2 regions of the Bacillus sp. ABR genome follow, and region 2 is predicted to be linked to the other one. Evidence: riboswitches for the same ligand, from Rfam matches in the RefSeq annotation. Region 2 holds a riboswitch; the other holds the start of a gene.
What was found. Region 2 has a riboswitch for S-adenosylmethionine ahead of OIT90_RS15985 (bifunctional homocysteine S-methyltransferase/methylenetetrahydrofolate reductase). Riboswitches for the same ligand answer to the same signal wherever they lie in the genome.
Positions count from the first base shown of each region.

Region 1 (5,033 bases), on a different contig from region 2:
AATCCTTCTTCCTTTTTTCCAAGAAGGCGGACGCTTTACGATCGACAATATTCATTACGTACAGGAAGGACACGAATTAATTCCTGCTGGTGATACAGAATTTGCAAGAGACCGTACATTCGGCTTTCAATCCTCTCATCTAGGAGAATGGATTGAAGAAAAGTCAGAGGGATTGTTCACAAAAGAGAACACGACCTACATTTCGTTAGCTGATCTGCGGGCTTTACGCATCGATCAAATCAAACAACAGCTCATGGGTGTGAAGGATTTCAAAAAGGTGGTTGTAAACGCAGTGGACTATGACGATGTCAAAGTCTTTGTCATCGCTCTTATTGAAGCCATTCAAGCAGGACAGCAGCTGATGATCAGAAGTGCGGCGGCGCTCACAAAAGTACTTGGCGGCATAGGGGATCAGGCCTTATTAACAAGAGGTGACTTGATACAAGAAGAAAGCCCTCATGGTGGTCTCATTATGATCGGTTCTCATGTGAAAAAAACAACAGAACAATTAAAAGCGCTTGAGCAAAATAAAGAGATGGCTTTTATTGAATTTAATACCCACCTCGTGTTAGAGCCTGATGCCTTTCGCAAAGAAATTGACCGCGTCATCCAGCAAACTGAAACACTGTTGGTAGCAGGTCAATCTGTGGCTGTTTATACAAGAAGAGAACGGCTTGATCTTGGGGATGATCGCCAAGAGGAAGAATTAAAGCTCTCTGTACAGATTAGTGATGCTGTGACAAGTATTGTCCAGCGCCTCACCATTCGTCCTAAGTATCTCATTGCCAAAGGCGGAATTACTTCCAGCGATATTGGGACAAGAGGTCTTAGCGTGAGACGTGCGACCGTGGCAGGTCAAATCAAACCAGGGATCCCTGTTTGGCAAACAGGAGAAGAAAGTAAATTCCCTTTCATGTCTTATGTGATTTTCCCGGGAAATGTTGGGTCAAAGGATACGTTAAAAGAAGCTGTAGACATACTTGAAGGATAAGGCATAGGGGGTGTTTGCGCCCCCTTATGCACCACAAAGGAGGAAAGATCATGTCGTTAGTGTTTATTGGACTTGGCGTTTTGTTATTGCTTTTACTCATGGTTGTCTTTAAGTTAAACGCTTTCATTTCTTTGATTATTGTCTCTTTAATTGTTGCTGTGTTAGAAGGGATGACACCACTAGAAGCGATTGCTTCCGTCGAAAAAGGACTTGGCAGTACGCTCGGACACCTGGCACTCGTTCTCGGTTTTGGAGCGATGCTTGGGAAATTGATGGCTGATTCTGGCGGTGCTCAGCGTATCGCGATGACACTCATTGACCGATTTGGCATCGGAAAAATCCAATGGGCGACGATGCTGACTGGATTTGTGATTGGAATTGCTCTATTTTATGAAACCGGATTCATTATTTTAATTCCATTAGTCTTTACGATCGCTCAGGCTGCAAGACTTCCTGTGCTGTATGTGGGCATGCCGCTTGTCGCTGCTCTCATCACCACACATGGCTTCCTCCCTCCTCACCCAGGGCCGACTGCCATTGCGAATGTCTTTCAAGCAAACATGGGACAAACCTTATTGGTTGGGATTATTTTAGCGATTCCTGCTGTTTTAGTAGGTGGACTTCTGTTTACAAAACTATTTAAAAAAGACCAGTTGCACGCACATATCCCAAAGAACTTATTTAATCCAAAGGAATTCACAGAAGAAGAAATGCCTAGCTTCGGCATTAGCATTTTCACCGCTGTTTTGCCTGTATTGCTTATGACTTTCAGAGCATTTCTAGAAATTTTCTTCCCTTCCTCCCCATTGCTGCCTACCGCTGAGTTTTTAGGCGAACCGGCGATTGCACTATTAATCTCAGTGCTGCTTGCCATCTACACGTTTGGGCTTGGAAGAGGAAAGAGCATGCAGGACGTGATGAAGTCCATCACGGATTCTATCGGCTCCATTGCTATGATTTTATTAATTATTGCGGGCGGAGGCGCCTTTAAACAGGTGCTCATTGATAGCGGCGTCGATCAATATATTGCAGGGATTATGCAAGGAAGCACACTTTCTCCCCTGCTTCTGACTTGGCTCATTGCTGCTGTCCTTCGTGTCTCTTTAGGATCAGCGACTGTCGCCGGTCTCACGGCGGCTGGCATTTCTGCACCACTGATTGGCCTGACGGGTGTCAGCCCTGAATTAATGGTGATCGCAACAGGTGCCGGCAGTATCACGTTCTCTCATGTGAATGATGCGGGTTTCTGGATTTATAAAGAATACTTTAACCTATCAATGGCTCAAACCTTTAAAACGTGGACATTGATGGTCACCGTGCTTTCACTTGTCGGACTTGCTGGTGTTCTTGTTGCTGATTTGTTCATGTAGGAAATTAAATTGTAAAAACCATTGACTTTTCCTCGAAAAGGTTGAATAATTGTGTTTATTAAGAAAATTGAATCAAAAGGTAACCTTATTAAGAGTGGTGGAGGGACTGGCCCTGTGAAACCCGGCAACCGCTGTTCCTAGGAACAGAATGGTGCTAATTCCTTAAGCAAGCAGATGCTTGTTTGAAGATAAGGCAGAGTTCTCACAGTATATGATGCTCTTCCTTATCCAAGGAAGAGCTTTTTTATTTGTTTTTTTAACCTGAAGAAAGAAGGGATTCAGCATGACACAAGTACAAACCATTGGAAAGAAAACAACGAAACCGCCATTCCGCGCAGATCAAGTAGGAAGTTTACTTCGTTCAGAGCGCATCAAGGAAGCACGCAAGCAAAAAGCAGATGGTACGCTGACAGCAGAGCAGCTCCGACAAATTGAAAACGAAGAAATTACACGTATTGTAGAGAAGCAAAAAGAAATTGGGTTAGAGGTTGTCACAGATGGTGAGTTCAGACGTGCATGGTGGCATTTTGACTTTCTGGAAGGACTCGATGGGGTTGAAGGATTTGAAGCAGATCAAGGCATTCAATTTCATAACACAACGACAAAAGCTAGAGGTATCAAGGTAACAGGCAAGATCGATTTTACAGATCATCCAATGCTGGAGGATTATCGTTTCCTGCACAGCATCGCTGGTGATCATACGGCTAAAATGACGATTCCAAGTCCGAATATGCTATTTTTCCGTGGAAAGCTTGAAGAAGGAGTGTATGACAGCTTAGAGGAATTCCACCATGATGTGGCACAGGCGTATAAGAAAGCCATCCGTGCTTTTTATGATGCAGGCTGCCGCTACTTGCAGCTGGATGATACGGCATGGGCCGTGTTCTTTTCTGAAAAAGGTCACGAGCAAATCAAAGCCTTTGGCCGTGAAGAAGATGAACTTCGCGAGTCGTTTGCGAAGACAATCAATGAAGCCGTTGCTGATCGCCCAGAGGATTTGGTGATTACTATGCACATTTGCCGCGGTAACTTTAAATCAACTTGGGCAGCTGAAGGTGGTTACGAAGCAGCGGCAGAAACAATTTTCGCCGGCTTAGATCTTGATGGTCTCTTTTTAGAATTCGACGACGATCGTTCTGGCGGATTTGAGCCCCTTCGATATGTGAAGAACCCAAACCTTCAAATCGTACTAGGCCTTGTCACTTCAAAATACGGTGAGCTTGAGCCAGTTGAACAGATTAAAAAACGCATTGAGGAAGCGGCTCAATATGTGGACATTAACCAAATTTGTTTGAGTCCACAATGCGGATTCGCCTCAACAGAGGAAGGCAACCTGTTAACAGAAGAGCAGCAATGGGAAAAGCTGCGTCATGTGATTGAGATTGCTGATCAAGTGTGGACTTCGTAGTCCCTCAAAGGACAAAAAAGACAAACCGCAGTATGAGCGGTTTGTCTTTTTCTTTTATGCATCCAAATGTTCACCATTAGTCGCAATCACTTGTTTATACCAATCGAAGCTTTTCTTTTTCTTTCTATCTAATGTACCGTTTCCTTCGTTATCACGGTCGACATAAATGAAGCCGTAGCGTTTTTTCATTTCAGCCGTTGATGCGCTGACTAGGTCAATTGGGCCCCAGCTTGTATAACCGATCAGGTCTACTCCGTCTGCGATGGCTTCTCTCGCCTCTAGCAAATGGCTTCTGAGGTAATCAATTCGGTAATCGTCTTGAATTGATCCGTCTTCTTCTACTTGATCGACAGCACCCAATCCATTTTCTACGATAAACAAAGGCTTTTGGTAGCGGTCATACAGCTGATTCAGTGTTGTACGAAGTCCTTTCGGATCAATTTGCCAGCCCCAATCACTTGCTTCTAGATAAGGGTTTTTCACACCTTCAAATAGGTTACCGCCAGTAACTTGTTCAAGAACCTTTGGATCTGTACTCGTCACAAAACTCATATAATAACTGAAGCCAATATAGTCAACTGTATGGTTTCTTAAAATGTCTTCGTCCCCGTCTTGGAACTCAATGTTGATGTCATTTTCAAGGAAATAACGTTTCATGTAACCTGGGTAATAGCCTCTTGCCTGTACATCTGAGAAGAACAATGTTTTACGGTCTTGCTCAATTGCAGCAAACATATCCTCTGGTCTTGAGCTGTACGGGTATGTGGTCATCGCTGCAATCATACAGCCAATTTTTGCATCTGGAATGATTTCATGTCCTGCTTTAACAGCCAGAGCACTTGCAACAAATTGGTGATGCGCTGCTTGATATTGAATGCTTTTCTCGTCTTCCCCTTCTTCAAATACAAGCCCGCCGCCAGTGAAAGGTGCATGTAACACGACATTGATTTCATTGAAGGTCATCCAATATTTCACTTTATCTTTAAAGCGAGTAAACAATGTTTTAGCGTATGTTTCATAAAGATCCACAAGCTTACGGTTTCTCCATCCACCGTAGTTTTTCACAAGTGCAAGCGGCATTTCATAGTGAGAGATCGTGACAACTGGCTCAATTCCATGCTTATGCAGTTCATCAAATACTTTTTCATAAAAAGCGAGGCCTGCTTCATTTGGTTCCGCATCGTCGCCATTTGGGAAAATACGCGGCCAAGAAATAGATAGTCTGAAGCTCTTGAATCCCATTTCTGCAAAGAGTGCAATATCT
Region 1 is NZ_JAOYSL010000001.1:200,407-205,439, reverse strand. It holds gene OIT90_RS00935 (four-carbon acid sugar kinase family protein) at 1-991, shown strand, start outside; gene OIT90_RS00930 (gluconate:H+ symporter) at 1,042-2,361, shown strand; SAM riboswitch class I at 2,444-2,556, shown strand; gene OIT90_RS00925 (5-methyltetrahydropteroyltriglutamate--homocysteine S-methyltransferase) at 2,645-3,769, shown strand; gene OIT90_RS00920 (glycoside hydrolase family 1 protein) at 3,824-5,033, opposite strand, start outside.
Region 1: it holds a riboswitch for S-adenosylmethionine, as region 2 does, so the genes downstream of both, OIT90_RS00925 (5-methyltetrahydropteroyltriglutamate--homocysteine S-methyltransferase) here and OIT90_RS15985 (bifunctional homocysteine S-methyltransferase/methylenetetrahydrofolate reductase) in region 2, are expected to answer to the same signal.

Region 2 (5,033 bases):
TTCATATGCTCAAGAGAGATATAAAAGGCTTCGATATCCTGACCAGCAAGGGTGGTGCCCATTGGTTCAATCGTTCCTGATACCATGAGTGGTAATTGAATGCCCATCTGCTGAAAGGCTTCCTGAATCCCTTTGAATCCAGCTTTTACATTCAGCATGTCTTGGCTTGTTTCTAAAAGAAGGGCATCACACTTTCCGTCAATTAGAGCGCGGGCTTGTTCTTCATAGTTTCTGACGAGCTCACTGAAGGTTGTGCCGCCTGTTACAGATAATGTTTTCGTTGTTGGGCCCATTGCGCCTACAACAAAACGTGGCTTATCCGGTGTGGAGAAACGGTCTGCTTCAGCCTTTGCCAGCTGTGCAGCTCGAACATTGAGTTCATAGGCAAGGTGGCCAAGCCCATATTCATCAAGGACGAGCTTTGTCGCGCCGAACGTATTTGTTTCAATGAGATCGGCACTTGCTTCGAGGTATTCCCTATGGATCGCACGGATGATGTGAGGGGCTGTCACATTCAAATACTCGTTACAGCCCTCATACTCTTCTCCGCCAAAGTCCTCTGCTGTCAGGTTGGCGTTTTGAATCATTGTGCCCATTGCACCATCAAGGACGAGGATGCGTTTTTTGAGCTGTTCAGTGATAGTTGACATGGATGTTAGACTCCTTTTCTTTCTGATGGATGTAGGTGGTCAGTTCTGCTGTTAAATCTGATCGAAGGAAAGGAGTAATTAAATAAATGCCATTAAACAATTCGCAGGCTGTATCTAATAAAGAGCGGGCAATCGCTAAACCTTCTGCTCGCTGCTTTTCTTTATCCTCGCCAGCCTTAGCCATAATGTCACGAATAGAATCAGATAATTTGATGCCGGGAATTTCGTGATGAATAAACTCTGCATTTCGGCTGCTTGTTAACGGCATAATGCCGATGTAAATAGGTTTATCCAAGTGGCGGCTTTCCTCATGAATTTTCACAAGCTGTTCTTCAGAATAAACAGGCTGTGAAATAAAATAATCAGCGCCGTATTCGATTTTTTTCTCAAGACGTTTGACCGCTTTATCTATATGACGCACATTTGGGTTAAACGCGCCAGCCACTGAAAAATTGGTCTTTTTGCCAAGAGGCTTTCCTGAGAAAGAAAGGCCTTCATTAAATTGCTTGATGAGACGAATCAAATCAAAGGAGGTTAAATCATACACAGATGTTGCACCTGGGAAGTCTCCAATTTTAGATGGATCGCCTGTGATCGCTAAAATATCGGTTAATCCAAGAGTGTCGAGCCCCATTAAATGGGATTGTAGCCCAATCAAATTACGGTCGCGGCATGTGATATGAACAAGAGAACGCATATCAAGCTGCTGCTTTAATAATGCGCCGCAAGCGACATTGCTAATACGCGGAGTTGCAAGAGAATTATCGGCTAACGTTAACGCATCAATGCCAGCATTCTTTAATTCATTTGCAGCAACGAGAAATTTTTCGAAGTTCAGCTTCTTCGGTGGATCGAGCTCTACGATAATCGATCGTTTTTTCACAGCCAGCTCATCAAGACCTGGTTCAGTGCGCTGATCTTGGATGGAAATGATTTCTTCTTTTAACACCTTCACTTCTTTTTCAGTGATCGGTGCTAAATCTTTGACCGCTTCAGCCATTGCGCTAATATGCTGAGGTGTTGTTCCACAGCAGCCTCCGATAATGCGTGCGCCCTGATTTCTAAATTCAAGTGCACTTTTTCGGAAATAATCGTTATCAGTATCATAGACGAGTCTGCCTTCTTCAAGAGAGGGGAGACTACTGTTAGGATAGACAGATAAATGCGAATTTTCTAAAAGTGGAACGCCTTCGAGTGCCTGAATCATGTGATAAGGGCCCAGCCTGCAGTTGATGCCGACGACATCTGCACCAAGAGATGATAACTCAGATAAACCATCCTTCAGCGGGGTACCATCTTGCAAAACGCCTTGTTCATGCATAGATACGTTCATGACAATCGGGAGAGTCGTTTCTTTGCGAGCAATTTGGAGAACAGCCTTTGCTTCTTCTATGTCATAATACGTTTCAAGCAATAATCCGTCAGGCTCTTCATTTAATAGGATATACAGCTGCTCTCTAAAGCTTCGTTTGATTTCTTCTATAGAGTAGGCATTTTTGTTAAACGTTCGAATGCCGCCAATTGTTCCGAGTACATAGGCAGAGCCAGCGGCTGCTTTTGCAATTTGTACCGCTTTTGTATTGATTCGTTTCGTTTCTTCCTCTAAGCCGTAGCGGGATAGTTTAATATAATTCGCACCGTATGTGTTCGTTTGGATGATGTCAGCGCCTGCCTGCACATAAGCTTCGTGCACGCGTTTCACTTCATCCTCTTTCGATAAATTTAATTCTTCAAAACAGCGGTCAATGCCGTAAGAGTATAAAAGTGTTCCCATCGCTCCGTCAGCTATCAGTACGCGATTTTGTAAGTCTTGTAATAGGCCCATTGTATTCCTCCTTATTTCTATGTAACAAAAAAAGCCTTCTGATAAGAAGAAGACTTTTTGGCTGTATCGTAATTCTTCTCCTTATCTTCCAAGCAGTTGCTTGCTGGATTTAGCACCTTGGTCATAGAAAATAGATTTCTACTACACCGGTTGCTGAGGCTTCACAGGGCCAGTCCCTCTGCCTCTCTTGATAAGAAAGCAATATGAACATGTCAATGAATTGAACTTCCATCAACTGTAACGAAAAATGCAGAAATAATCAATGGAAAATTTGAAATTTATCGAAAATTTATAAATTGGACATCAATCGGCAAATCAGCCTTACGCATAAGAGAAATCACCTCTTGTAAATCATCTTTATTTTTCCCTGTCACACGCACTTGGTCATCCTGAAATTGTGATTTCACTTTGATGCCAGACTGCTTGATGAGTGCGTTGATCTTTTTAGCGTTGTCTTGATCAATCCCGCTGATCAGCTTCGCACGCTGGCGTACTGTACCGCCAAGAGCATGCTCGGTTTTTCCGTAATCGATGTTTTTAGTTGGCACATTTCGTTTGATCAGCTTTGTCACAAGTACATCTTTTAGCTGCTCAAGCTTGAAGTCATCATCAGAAATGAGAACAAGTTCTTCTTTTTCGAGAGAAATATCACTTTTACTTCCTTTAAAATCATAACGGTTTTTAATTTCTTTCAGCGCTGCTTGAACAGCGTTTTGCACCTCAGGCAGTTCGACTTTCGATACAATGTCAAATGAGCTTTCTTTTGCCATCACACATGACCTCCAAGTATTGATATTGCGTCTATTTTATCATGCCAATAGGCGAAGAAGAAACTTTATCGAAGAGATGAGGCAAAGAGTTCAGCCGGCTGCGGTATAAATCGTGACCAGTTTGTCCACTTTAGCTAACAGAACTAGAGATGTTCATGCGGGGAGAAGTATAGTAGAATAAAGTGAATCTAAAGATGAACGAACGCTCTTTTATGGGCAGATAGGAAGGAAGAGAACATGAGACCAGGTGAGCAACTGACCTTGCAAATAGAGAACGAAATGGAATACGGCTACTTTTTGACAGATGGTGAAGATTCGGTCCTCCTGCACCGCAGTGAAATGACAGAGGATCTTGATGACCGAGATGAAGTAGAGGTCTATTTATATGTAGATCATGAAGAAAGACTCGCTGCCACAATGAAAATCCCTACAATTAACGCACATACATACGGCTGGGTAGAAGTTGTAGACGTGGTAGAAGACATGGGCGCATTTGTCGATGTTGGACTGTCAAAGGATGCACTTGTAGCAACAGAACACCTCCCGCCATTTGAGGAAGCATGGCCGAAAAAAGGAGACAAACTCTACTGTATGCTGAAAGTCACAAGTTACGGCAGAATGTTCGCAAAACCAGCCACAGAAGACGTGATCAGTGAATTGTTTACTGAGGCACCAGAAACCTTAATGAACAAAGAAATCACTGGAACAATCTATCGTTTAATTGCGACAGGTTCTTTTATGCTGACAGATACAGGCGTGCGAGGGTTTATTCACCGCACGGAACGAAAGGAAGAGCCAAGACTAGGATCGACCGTTACAGGACGCGTTATTGCAGTGAAAGAGGATGGAACCGTGAACGTTTCTCTGCTTCCTAGAAAACAGGATGCATTATCTGTCGATGCAGAAGAAATTTTAACCTATATGAGAACAAGAAACGGCGCCATGCCTTACGGAGACAAAAGTGATCCAGAGGATATCCGCGAAAGATTTCAAATGAGCAAAGCAGCCTTTAAACGAGCACTAGGTCATCTGATGAAAAATGATCTCGTTTATCAAAAAGAAGGCTGGACATACGAGAAAAAGTGAGCATTTGCTCACTTCAGCGTGCAGACAAACCCTCGCATTCGGTGTCAGTCCTGCGTGCCGGTGCTCACGAATGTCAAATTCGCTCCGGTACTCGTCCTTCCTAGGGCTGCAAAGGTTTTCAGGTCACGCTGAAAAGAAGACAAAGTTCTAAAATAAAGTTCATTTTAGCCCTTTGTCAATGATCTAAAAGTGAGCATTTGCTCACTTTTTTATTTTTGTCTTAAATAATGGATTTTTTCTATGAAAAAAGTCATGAAAACCTTCACTATATCATTGAAACAACGCCCCTCAAATCCGATAAAAAAGGAGTAAGGATGATAAAAGGAGTGTGTTTTTGGATGAAAGTGAAGATTTCATTGCTTCTGATGGCAGCTATGCTTATGGTGCTCGCCGCATGCAGTAATCACCAGGAGGGGTCGCCAAAATCAACTGCGAAGCATATTGGCGTTATGCTCACAGATGATGGTCTTGGTGATCAATCATTTAACGATTCATCATTTAAAGGATTAGAAAAAGCACGTGATGAGCTTGGCATTGAATTTGATTATAGAGAAATTGCAGAAACTGATACATATGAAAAAGGGCTGACAGAACTCGTAAAAGATGGTAATGATCTCATTATCGGTGTAGGTTTTAGTATGCAAGAAGACCTAGAAAAAGTCGCAAAGAAATATCCGAAGAAGCAGTTTCTTCTGATCGATG
Region 2 is NZ_JAOYSL010000005.1:102,527-107,559, reverse strand. It holds gene metH (methionine synthase) at 1-650, opposite strand, end outside; gene OIT90_RS15985 (bifunctional homocysteine S-methyltransferase/methylenetetrahydrofolate reductase) at 634-2,475, opposite strand; SAM riboswitch class I at 2,554-2,672, opposite strand; gene OIT90_RS15980 (YajQ family cyclic di-GMP-binding protein) at 2,754-3,245, opposite strand; gene OIT90_RS15975 (CvfB family protein) at 3,483-4,331, shown strand; gene OIT90_RS15970 (BMP family lipoprotein) at 4,670-5,033, shown strand, end outside.